DNA from 3 places in the Shewanella sp. K8 genome. Region 1 is predicted to be linked to each of the others. Evidence: predicted binding sites of a transcription regulator. Region 1 holds the regulator's gene; each other region holds the start of a gene.
The links. Region 1 encodes sigma-54, which starts transcription at its own class of promoters, with help from an activator protein. Its sites were predicted from a motif close to GTTGGCACGNNNNTNGNNT; they were not measured.
Positions count from the first base shown of each region.

Region 2: ON072_RS14650 (GSCFA domain-containing protein) is a predicted target of sigma-54. The motif match lies at 2,119-2,137, and genes of this name have one in related genera.
Region 3: glnA (glutamate--ammonia ligase) is a predicted target of sigma-54. The motif match lies at 2,499-2,517, and genes of this name have one in related genera.

Region 1 covers NZ_JAPEHY010000045.1:8,593-13,012, reverse strand. Annotated here, with positions in the region: gene rapZ (RNase adapter RapZ) at 1-765, opposite strand, end outside; gene ptsN (PTS IIA-like nitrogen regulatory protein PtsN) at 762-1,205, opposite strand; gene hpf (ribosome hibernation promoting factor) at 1,208-1,495, opposite strand; gene ON072_RS19005 (RNA polymerase factor sigma-54) at 1,527-2,990, opposite strand; gene lptB (LPS export ABC transporter ATP-binding protein) at 3,086-3,814, opposite strand; gene lptA (lipopolysaccharide transport periplasmic protein LptA) at 3,811-4,344, opposite strand; gene lptC (LPS export ABC transporter periplasmic protein LptC) at 4,331-4,420, opposite strand, start outside.
Region 2 covers NZ_JAPEHY010000027.1:15,104-19,523, reverse strand. Annotated here, with positions in the region: gene lpxA (acyl-ACP--UDP-N-acetylglucosamine O-acyltransferase) at 1-229, shown strand, start outside; gene lpxB (lipid-A-disaccharide synthase) at 244-1,404, shown strand; gene rnhB (ribonuclease HII) at 1,401-2,021, shown strand; gene ON072_RS14650 (GSCFA domain-containing protein) at 2,360-4,072, shown strand; gene kdpF (K(+)-transporting ATPase subunit F) at 4,350-4,420, shown strand, end outside.
Region 3 covers NZ_JAPEHY010000001.1:293,605-298,024, reverse strand. Annotated here, with positions in the region: gene ON072_RS01360 (MATE family efflux transporter) at 1-259, shown strand, start outside; gene typA (translational GTPase TypA) at 330-2,141, opposite strand; gene glnA (glutamate--ammonia ligase) at 2,599-4,008, shown strand; gene ON072_RS01345 (hypothetical protein) at 4,113-4,420, opposite strand, start outside.

The DNA.
Region 1 (4,420 bases):
GACAGATCTATGCTGGCCGCCGGTGCAGCCTATGGCTATGGTGAGGTAACTGCGGTTGTTGCGTTCCAGGTGCGGCAGCCAGGTTTCCAATAGATTTTCTATCTGCCAGATAAACTTGTTCACCAGTGGCTGGCGGCTGAGAAACTCCTGCACAGGTTCATCCAGCCCGGTCAGTGGCCTGAGCGCCGGCTCCCAGTGAGGGTTGGGCAGAAAGCGCACATCAAACATGAAGTCGGCTTCCTGGGGCATACCATGCTTAAAGCCGAACGACTCGAAGTTGATCACCAGTTCTTTATCGACGCTGCCAAGCAGAATTTCCCGCACTGTGTCACTGAGTTCATAGATGTTCAGCGCCGAGGTGTCTATGTAGTGATCCACCAGTTTCGACATGGGTTCCAGCAGCTTGCCTTCGAGCTTGATGGCGTCCTGTAGTGAGACTTTGCTCTTGGACAGGGGGTGCAGTCTGCGGGTTTCGCTGTAGCGCTTCAGCAGCACTTTATCGGAGGCGTTGAGAAAGAAGCTGGTCAGTTGGGTGTTTTCCGGCAAGGCCGCCAACTGTTGTTCCAGCACCTTTTCCTGATCCGGCATATTGCGCACATCTATGCTGATGGCGACCAGATCATTGCTGCCACGGAGGTTTTCCAACAGGCTGCCAATCATGGGCAGGGGGAGATTATCCACACAGTAGTAACCCAGGTCTTCGAGTACCCTGAGGGCAACGGATTTTCCGGAACCGGAGCGGCCTGAGACTATGGCGAGTTTCATCCTGTGATCACCTGATAGAGTTCTGTTTCGTCGCTGGATTTTCGCAACTGCTTGAGTATCGCCTTATCGCTGAGCTTTTCAGCCATGGCGGATAGGGTACTCAGGTGTTGCTGACATTGATCTGCGGGCACCAGGAGGGCGAACAGTATGTCCACCGGCTGGTTGTCTATGGCATCGAAGGCGATAGGCTCTTCGCATTTGACCAGCACGGCAATCGGCTCTGTAATGTCCGGTAGTCTGCCATGCGGAATCGCAATACCATTACCTATACCTGTGCTCCCCATCTTTTCGCGGGCCAAAAGGCTTTCAAAAATCGCTTGAGAGGAAAGGGTGGGGTACTGGGCGCTGGCGAGATCGCTAATCAGCTCCAGTACCTTTTTCTTACTGCCCGGAGTGGCACAGGTAGTGCACTCCGGCCGCAGGATGGTACTCAGTTCCATCGTTAGTGTTTTGTCAGCTTTTCTTTGTGTTTAATGACCTGACGATCCAATTTATCAATCAGAACGTCGATGGCGGCATACATGTCGGCATGTTCAGAAGTTGCATAGACTTCGCCGCCTGTGAGGTGGATCTTGGCTTCGGCTATCTGTTGCAGTTTTTGTACATTGAGCACAACGTGCACATTATTGATCTGTTCGAAATGGCGTTCAAGTTTAGAAAACTTACTTTCCACGTAGTCACGCAGTGAGTCGGTGATCTCGATATGATGTCCTGTCAGGTTGATTTGCATAGAAAGATTCCTCCAATTTCCAACTGTGGATTTATAAACTCTTACGCTGGTTCGACGGTGGTATCATCATAGCCTCGCGATACTTGGCTATGGTGCGTCTTGCAACGTTGATTCCCTGTTCTGCCAGAAGTTGCGCCATCTTGCTGTCGCTCAAAGGCTTCTTCTGGTTTTCCGCTGCCACGAGCTTCTTGATAAAAGCCCTGATCGCCGTGGAAGAGCATTCTCCGCCATCTTCGGTGCCGACATGGCTGGAGAAGAAGTACTTCAATTCAAATATTCCCCTGGGGGTATGCATATACTTTTGAGTGGTGACCCTGGAGATGGTCGATTCATGCATCTCGACCGCCTCGGCAATATCGTTGAGCACCATGGGTTTCATGGCCTCTTCACCATATTCAAAAAATCCCTGCTGGAACTGCACTATACAGTTGGCCACCTTGAGCAGGGTGTCGTTGCGGCTCTCCAGGCTCTTGATAAACCATTTGGCTTCCTGAAGATGACCACGAATAAACTGGCTGTCTGATTGACTGCGGGCGCTACGGGCCATGGCAGCATACTGCTGATTGATCCCGAGTTTGGGCATACAGTCCGGGTTGAGTTCCACTACCCAGCGGCCGTTTTTCTTCCAGACGCTGACATCAGGGATCACATATTCCTCGTCCATCGGCTGCACCAGCAAGCCGGGGCGGGGATTGAGACTCTGGATAAGGTTGATGGCGTCACGCAGCTGATCTTCCTTGAGCTTGGTCTTGCGCATCAGGGTGCGGAAGTCGCGGGCGGCAATGAGATCCAGGTGTTCGTCAATCAACAAGCGGGCGTCGGCCAGATGCGGGGTGTCTGCGTTGAACTGTTGCAACTGGATCAGCAGGCATTCGCGCAGATCTCTGGAGGCGATGCCGACAGGATCGAAGTGCTGGATCCGCTTGAGTACTGCCTCGACTTCATCGAGCTCAATCTCAGGGTTGCCCATGGCTTCGAGGATCTCCTCTGTGCTCTGGGTCAGATAACCCTGCTCGTCGATGGCATCAATAATGGCGGTGGCAATGGCGTCGTCGGTATCGGAAAACGGGGTCAGGTTCTTCTGCCATTCCAGATGTTCATAGAGCCCTTCGCTGGTTTCACCCTGGAAGGGCATATCATCTTCACGGCCCATGGCCGGCCCCGAGGCACTGGCGGCGGTAAAGACTTCGTCCCAGGTGGTATCCATAGGTAATTCATCCGGCATAGACTCATTGTTCAATGCCTCTGAGGTTTCTACCGTGGAACCATCTTCCTGCTTGGCGCTCAACTCGCCGGCGTCGTTTTCCTTGTGGTTGTCGTCGATAGCGTCATCCTGGTTGTCCTCGGCCATTTCCAACAGAGGGTTGGCTTCCAAGGCTTCCTGGATTTCCTGCTGCAGCTCAAGGGACGACAGTTGCAGCAGGCGAATAGCCTGTTGCAACTGAGGTGTCATGGTCAACTGTTGACCCAGTTTGAGCTGGAGTGACGCTTTCATTATACCGCTAATCCCTACTCGTTATTTTTCAAGGAAAAAATTCAATAATAACAAACTATAATACCCGGAATTGCCACCGGAAGACATGATCCTAACTATAGCCTGAATTGTTCGCCTAAGTACACAGCGCGCACTTGCTGGTTGTCCAAGATTTCAGCGGGTGTGCCCTCGGCGATCAACTGCCCATGGCTGACTATGTAGGCTCGCTCACAAACGTCGAGTGTTTCGCGAACATTGTGGTCTGTGATCAGCACCCCCAAACCGCGGGATTTAAGCTGTTCGATGATTTTCTTGATATCGATAACTGAGATGGGATCCACACCGGCGAACGGCTCATCCAGCAGAATGAACTGTGGATTGGCGGCCAATGCCCGGGCGATTTCCACTCGGCGGCGTTCTCCGCCGGAGAGGGACATCCCCAGGCTGTCACGTATGTGGGTAATATGGAATTCTTCCAGCAACTGTTCGAGCTGTTCCTCGCGCTCGTCGCTGTTGAGTTCTTTGCGGGTTTGCAGCACGGCCATGATGTTGTCATGCACCGACAGCTTGCGGAAAATACTGGCTTCCTGTGGCAGGTAGCCTATGCCTTTACGGGCTCGCAGGTGCATGGGATCCAAGGTCAGCTCGTCGTCGTCAATGAAGATACGGCCCTTGTCACTCTGTACCAGCCCAACCACCATATAGAAGGTGGTGGTCTTGCCAGCCCCGTTGGGGCCCAGCAGCCCCACGATTTGGCCGGTATTGACCGACAGGCTGACGTCTTTGACGACGTTGCGTTTCTTGTAACTCTTTGCCAGATTCTGTGCCGTCAGGGTGCTGGTCATTGCGGCTCCTGCTGCTGTTCTTTCTTATTGAGATCCTGATAGTTTTCCGGCTGGATAACAGTGGTTACCCTGTCTTGGCCTTTGCCGCTGCTTTCCGCTTCCAGCTGCTGCTTGTTGATGTCGTAGACTATCTTCTCTGCGGTCACTTCGCTGCCGTCTTGTTCTACTTTGGCCTGGCCCAGCAGGGTCATGATACGACTGTCTATGTTGTAGTGGATCTCTTTGGCCTTGGCACTGGCCAGACGGCCGTCTTCCAGTTTCTGGGTATAGGTAGCGGGTGAGCCCTTGGCCACCAGGATCCGCTCGCCACTCTTGTCTTCTGTGTAAGCCGTGAGTTCATCGGCCAGCAGTTTTAAACTGCCCTGGGTGACTGTGACAGGCCCGCCGTATACCACACGCTTGTTTTTGATATCGGCAAACTGATTAGCGGCGCTGATCTCTACTTTTTGCAGCAGATCTTCTTCAATGGCCACCGCCGACAGGCTTGTGATGCACAAGAGGGCACCGATAAAAAGCTTACTTGGTTTCATAGGTTCCTTTCACCTGACTGGTCAGCTTCACTTGCTGAGCATTGAGATCGGCGTACAGGCCGGATCCCTTGATATT
Region 2 (4,420 bases), on a different contig from region 1:
CTCTGGCCAGGCGGCCATTCCCCGTGGTCTGAATATGGAAGGCATGAAGCGCCGCGGTTTTGCCAAAGAGACCCAGCAAGCGCTGCGCCGGGCCTACAAGACCCTGTACCGCAGCAGCCTGACTCTGGAAGAGGCCGTTGCCGCCATGGCTGAAGACGCCGCAAAAGAGCCGCAGGTACAAGCATTTGTTGATTTTGTGACCTCCTCGAATCGAGGAATTATTCGCTGACACAGTGAGAACGAATGACACAAAATAGAAAGTTAGTCTTTGCAATGGTCGCCGGAGAAATCTCCGGCGATATTTTAGGTGCCGGCCTGATGAAAGCATTGCAACAGCGCTATCCGGACGCCTGTTTTATCGGTATCGGTGGCCCCCGCATGGAAGCTCTCGGATTCGAGTCGCTGTTTGCCATGGAGGAGTTGGCCGTGATGGGAATTGCCGAGGTGCTCTCCCGCCTGCCCAGATTGCTGAAGATACGCTCGAGTCTGGTCAAACAGATAACCGCGCTGCAGCCGGATTGCTTTATCGGTATAGATGCCCCGGACTTCAATATCGGCCTGGAGCTCAAGCTCAAGGCGCACGGGATCAAGACGGTGCATTATGTCAGCCCGTCGGTCTGGGCCTGGCGCCCTAAGCGGATCTTCAAAATCGCCCGCGCTACCAACATGGTGCTGTCACTGCTGCCGTTTGAAAAAGCCTTCTACGACAAGCATCAGGTGCCTTGCACCTTTGTCGGCCACACTCTGGCCGATGAGATCCCGATGGAGAATGACAAGCGTCTTGCCAGAGAAGCACTCGGCTTGAAAGTCGAAGCCGAATATCTGGCTATCCTGCCGGGTTCCCGTGGTGGTGAGCTGAAGATGTTGGCCCAACCCTTTGTGGAGGCGGCCAGGCTGCTGAAACAGCGCTATCCGGATCTCAAGTTTATTACCCCCTTGGTGAATGAAAAACGCCGCGAGCAGTTTCTTGCCGCACTGGAAACCTATGCGCCGGATCTGGAAATTCATATGACGGAAGGGCGCTCTCGGGAAGTGATGGCCGCCAGCGATACCATCTTGTTGGCATCGGGCACCGCCACGCTGGAAGCCATGTTGGTCAAGCGCCCCATGGTGGTTGGCTATCGGGTCAGCCCTATCACTTACCGTATTGCCAAGCGGATGATGCAGATAAACCACTTCTCTTTGCCCAATTTGTTGGCCGGAAGGGAGTTGGTGCCGGAGCTTATCCAAGACGATTGCACTGCCGAGCGGATAGCCGAAGAGGTGGGTAAATTGCTGGATAAAGATAACCGGCCGCTGCTGGCCGAGTTTACTAAGCTGCACAGCCTGCTGGCCTGCAACGCCAGTGAAAAGGCGGCCCAGGCGGTTGTGGCCTTGCTCGATAAAAAAGCCGAGGAAAAATGACAGTCTATAAGCAACTCTCGGAAGCCGAAGCGCAGCTTTTGTGCCAGGGGCTGGTCGCCGGGGTAGATGAAGTGGGGCGCGGCCCTTTGGTCGGCGATGTGGTCACCGCGGCGGTGATCCTGGATCCTGCCAATCCAATTAGCGGCCTTAATGATTCCAAGAAGCTCAGTGAAAAGAAACGTGATGCCCTCTATGAAGAGATCCTGGCCAAGGCGCTGGCGGTCTCAGTCGGTCGAGCCAGCCCGGCGGAAATCGATGAGCTCAACATATTACATGCCACCATGTTGGCGATGCAGCGCGCCGTGGCAGGCTTGAACGTGCGTCCCGAGAAAGTCTTGGTAGATGGTAATCGGACCCCGGATTTTGGCCTGCCTTCAGCCGCAGTGGTTAAGGGCGATGGCTTGATCCCTGTCATCAGCGCCGCCTCTATCATAGCCAAGGTCACCCGCGACCGGGAGATGGCCGAGCTTGACAGTCGCCACCCTGAGTATGGTTTTGCCGCCCATAAGGGCTACCCCACCAAGGCGCATTTCGAAGCCTTGAGTCAACACGGTGTCTTGCCTGAGCACAGACGCAGCTTCCGGCCGGTACGCGAATGGCTGGAGCAGCATTCATAAGCCGTACTGAAACCTAAAGATGCAACCAAAAGGGCAGCAGCGGCTGCCCTTTTTTGTGGCTCTGACATGGCGTAATCACAACGGCTGTACCTGCATTGTTGCCAAAACGTCTGCTTTGTTTCCCAAAACCGTGCTTGGCTTGCTCCTTTTAATTGGTAAATTTCTGCCCCATATCTGCAATATGTGATCTGCTGATGTAGACGTCAAGTTTATGAAAGTGTTAAATAATGTCTCTTTTTGGTTGCCTGTCGCAATTAATCTATACCGCGCACTGGATCGGGTAACCACAGCTGTACCGTGGTGGCGGTAGAGGAATATTTTGCATTGGAGGCAGTAGCATGGAGCATTCTTTACCTTATGATCCCGTTCATAAGGAGCGTTTTTGGCGTTCAGCGGTGGCGGATATTCGGCCCGAGACTGAGCTTTTTCGTGAGCTCATCCCCAGGCTCCCCATTGATACCAAACAACAACTCTCTTCGGCAGGTTCCTGTTTTGCCCAGCACATAGGAAATTGGCTGGAACAGCATAACTACTCTTATCTGCGCAGTGAGCTAAACCCAGATGTGACATCCAGTTTTGCCTTTGGCAACCTGTATAACGCCCGTGCTTTGTTGCAATGGTTTATCAAGGGGGAACAGGAACTTGCTCAGTACAGCATCTATTTTGATGAAGAAAACCAACGCTATTACGACTTACTGCTGCCGAAAAGCAAGGAAGGCTACTCCTCCCGGGAGGCATTGCTCGAATATCGTCGCAAGGTCGTGGCCGAAACCAAACGCCATATTGCCGCAAGTAACAGCTTTATTTTCACTCTGGGGTTGATTGAAACCTGGGTCGATCCCAATGGGGTTTGTTATCCCTCCTGTCCTGGAGTCAAACTGGGCGAGTTTGACCCTGATTGTTACCGGCTCAAGGTCTTTGATTACGAAGAGGTCTATATCGATCTCGACCGGCTGTTGCAGCAACTCAAGTGCATCAATCCAAAGCTGAAATTGATATTGACTGTATCTCCTGTGCCCCTCACAGCCACGGCCACTGAAGAACATGTGTTGGTGGCCAATGGTCATTCCAAGTCTGTTTTACGGGCCGTTGCCGGCAGCTTCTGCAAGGATGTCGCCGATGCCAGTTACTTTCCCTCCTATGAGTTGATCACTACCTCCTTGCCTGCGGATTTCCGGTTTCTGGACAACAGGCGCACTGTTTCCAAAGAGGGGGTCGGCTATGTGATGCGTCACTGGTCCAAGGCGTTGGCCTGCGAGGAAAACCTGGTTGCCAATCACCTTGAAGCCGATTGTGACGAAGAGTTGCTGGATGCCTTGCAAAGAACCGCCACAGGTGCCAAGGTCACGGCCGATACCCTGACACTGATTGGCGACAGCCATATGGGAAAATTGGCCAAGGCGTTTGAACATCTGGGGCAAGCTTTCTGCGGTGGCATGGTGATGAATGGCTCGGGATTTGCTCAGCATAAATTTGTACTGAGTCCGGAGAGTGACATCATGGTACCGCTGGAGAGTGCCGATTCGAGAAAGCTCTGGCAGCCGATCCTGGCCAACCTGGATGCTTTGGTAAAATCGGAGAAACTCGCAGACTCAGTTGTCTTGACCAATATAGGGCTACAGACGCATCAGACAGTTTCCATGTTTATTGAATGGATGCGGAATTCCAGAGCCGAAAAACTCAAGGATATTGAACTCAGCGACTATGTCGACTTCTTCAATGAACAGATGCAGGAGCAGATGACCATAGTGTTCAGGCTCAAAGAGCTGGGGCACAGAGTTGTGGTGATTTCAGATACCCCGTTCGTTGAGTATTTTGAAGAGTCCAAGTCAATGGCACCATTTGTGATGGCTTATATGGATGCCATGGAATATGTCTGGGATCAGATGGGGGTTGAGTTCCTGCACGCCGCCCGTCATTTCAACGAAACCATAACCGATCCTTTGGCCTATGCTTCAGAGCTGGTTTATGCCGATGGCCAACATGATTGGTTCCATGGTGGAGCGCCTTACTACGATTGGCTGGCGCGACAAATTAACGCCCTTCTGTAACTTCTTAACCCGGGCGCTGTCATTGATGGCGCCCGCAATCCATGGTTTGTCTCGCTGCTGATTTAACCGCGGCTTCGCAATACATTGTCCCTGTAGCTTGACCAGCCATGTCATGGCTTGCTGCCTTTATGCAGTGTATACGCCGAGTAGTGCAATGCCAATCCCGCCCATTTATACAGCTTTTATACAAACCCTACGGATATTTACACCCCGTTTTTATACCGGTTTTCATAAGCTTTGACCCTGAAATTAAAGTCTTTTTCAGGAGATATTCACTATGGCTGTTATGGAGTGGGCCGCTTTGCTGCTGGCCTTGGGATTATTTGGCTATCTGTTTTTTGCCCTGTT
Region 3 (4,420 bases), on a different contig from region 1:
GTATTTTATGGCGATAGGCAAAGGCGGGATGGCTTTGGCAATCTCCTTGACCAATATGCTGATCCAGTTACCGTTTCTCTATCTATTGCCGCTGTTTTTGGGAGAAACCGGTGTCTGGCTGGCAATGCCGCTGTCCAACCTGCTGCTGGCACTGTTGGTGTTGCCTAGATTCTGGCGCCGTCTGCATGCAAGGTCGCACCTGGCAGATAGAACCCGACAAGCACCGGACGGCACTTTGGCAAAACATCCCGCAGTCTAATGAGATGCCGGGCAAATTGAACGCAGTAAAAAACCCGGTCATGCCGGGTTTTTTACTGTTCGCCTATGGCTTAGCCACGGCTGGCGCGCTTGCGGTCATTTTCAGTCAGATGACGCTTACGCACACGGATGCTCTTGGGCGTGACTTCAACCAGTTCATCATCATCGATGAATTCCAGCGCCTGTTCCAGGGTCATCTGGATATGCGGAGTCAGTACCTGAGCTTCGTCGGTACCAGAGGCACGCATGTTGGTCAGCTGCTTGCCCTTGAGGCAGTTTACTGTCAGGTCGTTGGAGCGGCTGTGGATACCCACTACCTGGCCTTCGTAAACTTCGGCGGCGTGGCCAATCATCAGACGACCGCGATCCTGCAGACCAAACAGCGCGAAGGTCAAAGCCTTACCTGTGGCGTTGGAGATCAATACCCCGTTGCTACGCTGGCCGATATCGCCACCCTTGTAAGGACCATAGTGGTCGAAGGTGTGATACAGCAGACCTGTACCTGAAGTCGCTGTCATAAACTCGGTCTGGAAACCGATCAAGCCACGGCTTGGGATCATGAAGTCAATACGTACACGGCCCTTGCCGTCAGGCTGCATGTCGCGCATGTCGGCCTTACGGGTACCCAGCTTCTCGATAACGCCGCCCTGATGTTCTTCTTCCACGTCCACAGTCAGCTGCTCGTATGGCTCGCACTTCTCGCCGTCGATCTCTTTGATGATCACTTCAGGACGGGAAACCGCCAGCTCATAACCTTCACGACGCATGTTTTCGATCAGGATAGACAGGTGCAGTTCACCACGGCCGGATACGCGGAAACGATCCGGACTCTCGGTTTCTTCCACACGCAGAGCCACGTTGTGTACCAGTTCCTGTTGCAGACGCTCAAGGATGTTACGTGAAGTCACGTACTTACCTTCTTTACCCGCGAAAGGAGAGGTGTTGACCTGGAAGGTCATAGTCATGGTTGGTTCATCAACAGAAAGAGGTGGCAATGCTTCGGCATGACCAACAGCACAGATGGTGTCGGAGATCTTCAGCTCGCCCAGACCTGTGATAGCAACGATATCACCGGCATTGGCACTGTCCACTTCGTGGCGTTCCAGGCCCATGTAGCCCAGCACCTGACCGATTTTACCGTTACGGCTCTTGCCATCGGCACCGACAATAGTGACCTGTTGGTTGGTCTTGACGCTACCACGCTTGATACGACCCACACCGATAACCCCTACATAGCTGTTGTAGTCCAGCTGAGAGATCTGCATCTGGAATGCGCCTTCGGCGTCGGCATCCGGTGGAGATACTTTTTCAACGATAGTTTGGAACAGTGGGGTCATGTCTTCACTGTTGTCCTGAGGATCCAGGCTGGCAAAACCGTTCAGTGCAGAGGCATAAACCACTGGGAAGTCCAGCTGCTCGTCGGTGGCCCCCAGGTTGTCAAACAGGTCAAATACCTGATCGATAACCCAATCAGGACGGGCACCCGGACGGTCAATCTTGTTGATCACCACAATAGGCTTAAGACCTTGGGCGAATGCCTTCTTGGTCACGAAGCGGGTCTGTGGCATTGGGCCGTCCTGCGCATCAACCAGCAGCAGTACAGAGTCAACCATAGACAGAACCCGTTCTACTTCGCCACCGAAGTCGGCGTGTCCTGGGGTATCTACAATGTTAATCCGATAGTCGTTCCACTTAATGGCGGTGTTTTTCGCCAGAATAGTGATCCCACGTTCTTTCTCCAGATCGTTGGAGTCCATCACCCGCTCGGTGGCTTCTCCGCGGGTTGCCAGGGTTCCTGACTGTGCCAACAGCTTGTCTACCAGGGTAGTCTTACCGTGGTCAACGTGCGCTATGATGGCGATGTTACGTAAATTCTCTAACACAGTTTTGCCTCTTACGATCTCTGTTCTGTGGGATGCAGCAATATAAATTGAATGGTACAACCGCTTTATGACTGCTTGGCGATTGCCTTCCAGGCCTTATAAAACCTGGGCTGCCATCGTGTCGGGGAGCACAATTTCCCCGGATGGTTGCTTTAAAAAGCGTGCCATTCTACTCTAGCGAGGGGCTATCGCACAGGATTATTTTTTAGACACCTATGAATATCCGGCTTATTCAGCGCACGCACCATTATGGTGAACGCACCTTTTTGGAACACTCAATGCACCATGATAGTGCAAACCCGCTTGTCTCGCCAGCCCTCGATTTTACCACTCCCTTTATTTTCAACATCTTAGCATCTTGGCATGAGTCTGGCTTAATAGAGACCAACAAGGCGCCAGACGCTACATACTAAGAGTTGACAAAGGGCACCCCCTTTACCCTACCGGAGGCTTGATAATGTCAGTCGAATCAGTTTTACAACAGCTGCAAGAGTTGGAAGTTAAGTTTGTTGATTTACGCTTTACCGATACCAAAGGTAAGGAACAGCATGTATCTATCCCGACTCATCAGGTAGATGCTGATTTCTTTGAAGACGGCAAAATGTTCGATGGTTCATCTATCGCCGGTTGGAAAGGGATCAACGAATCTGACATGGTGCTGATGCCAGATCCAAGCAGCTTTGTACTGGATCCTTTCACCGAAGAAACCACAGCGCTGATCCGCTGCGACATCCTCGAGCCCGGCACCATGCAGGGTTACGACCGTGACCCTCGCTCTATCGCCAAAAAAGCCGAAGAGTACATGCGTTCTACCGGCATCGCCGACACTGTGCTGATCGGTCCTGAGCCAGAGTTCTTCCTGTTTGATGACGTACGTTTCGGTACCGACATGAGCGGCACCTTCGTCAAAATCGATGCCAAAGAAGCGGCCTGGAACTCAGGTACCAGCTATGAAGATGGCAACACAGGTCACCGTCCATTCGTTAAGGGCGGCTACTTCCCGGTTGCGCCTGTGGATTCTTCGCAGGATTTGCGTAGTGCCATGTGTCTGGTGCTGGAAGAGATGGGCCAGGTTGTGGAAGCTCACCACCACGAGGTTGCTACCGCGGGTCAGAACGAGATCGCCACTCGCTTCAACACTCTGACCAACAAGGCCGATGAAATCCAGGTACTTAAGTACGTGATTCACAACATGGCTCATGCCTACGGCAAGACAGCCACCTTTATGCCCAAGCCGATAGTTGGCGACAACGGCAGCGGCATGCACGTACACCAGTCACTGGCCAAAGACGGCACCAACCTGTTTGCCGGTGACAAGTACGGCGGCCTGTCTGAAACTGCCCTGTACTATATCGGTGGTATCATCAAGCACGCCCGAGCCCTGAACGCCTTCACCAACCCAAGCACCAACTCCTACAAGCGTTTGGTGCCACACTTTGAAGCCCCTGTGATGCTGGCTTATTCTGCCCGTAACCGCTCGGCTTCTATCCGTATCCCTGTGGTACCAAGTCCTAAGGCTCGCCGTATCGAGACCCGCTTCCCGGATCCTATGGCCAACCCTTATCTGGCCTTCGCAGCACTGCTGATGGCCGGTCTGGACGGTATCCAGAACAAGATCCACCCTGGTGATGCCATGGACAAGGATCTGTACGATCTGCCGGCCGAAGAAGCAGCGGAAATCCCGACTGTGGCCGAATCTCTGGAAGTCGCCCTGGCGGCTCTGGATGCAGACCGTGAGTTCCTGACCCGCGGCGGTGTGTTCAGCGATGACTTTATCGACTCTTACCTCAAGCTGAAACAAGCCGAGGCCGAGCGTGTCAGCCGCACCACTCACCCAGTCGAATTTGAGCTGTACTACAGCCTCTAATTGCCCTGCAATCAACCGATGAGTCAAGCCATCGGATAACAAGAAAAGCGCCCCGGGAGCAATCCCGGGGCGCTACTATTTTAAGGCTATAAAACTCAACCCACTCAGGGAGCACCGACAAGCTCAGGAGCACTCTGAGCCTTGGCCCCTGTGAGTATCACCGCCAACTTGAGTTCACCCTCTGTCTGGTTCAACTCCTCAAGCCCTTCTGGAGTAAAGCGATATTGGCCTTCTGTCTCCAGCGCTTCCATGGTGCCAGCACAGGTGTCGACGGTTTCGCTGCATTCGAAACGCACCCCCTTATGCCAAGGCATGGAGAAGGCCGATACCTGCTCTGCCGGCATCTTGAGGTACATCACCAGATAGTTGCTGCCGGCATCCTTGACGGGTTTGCCCTCCGCCGTAGTCAGGC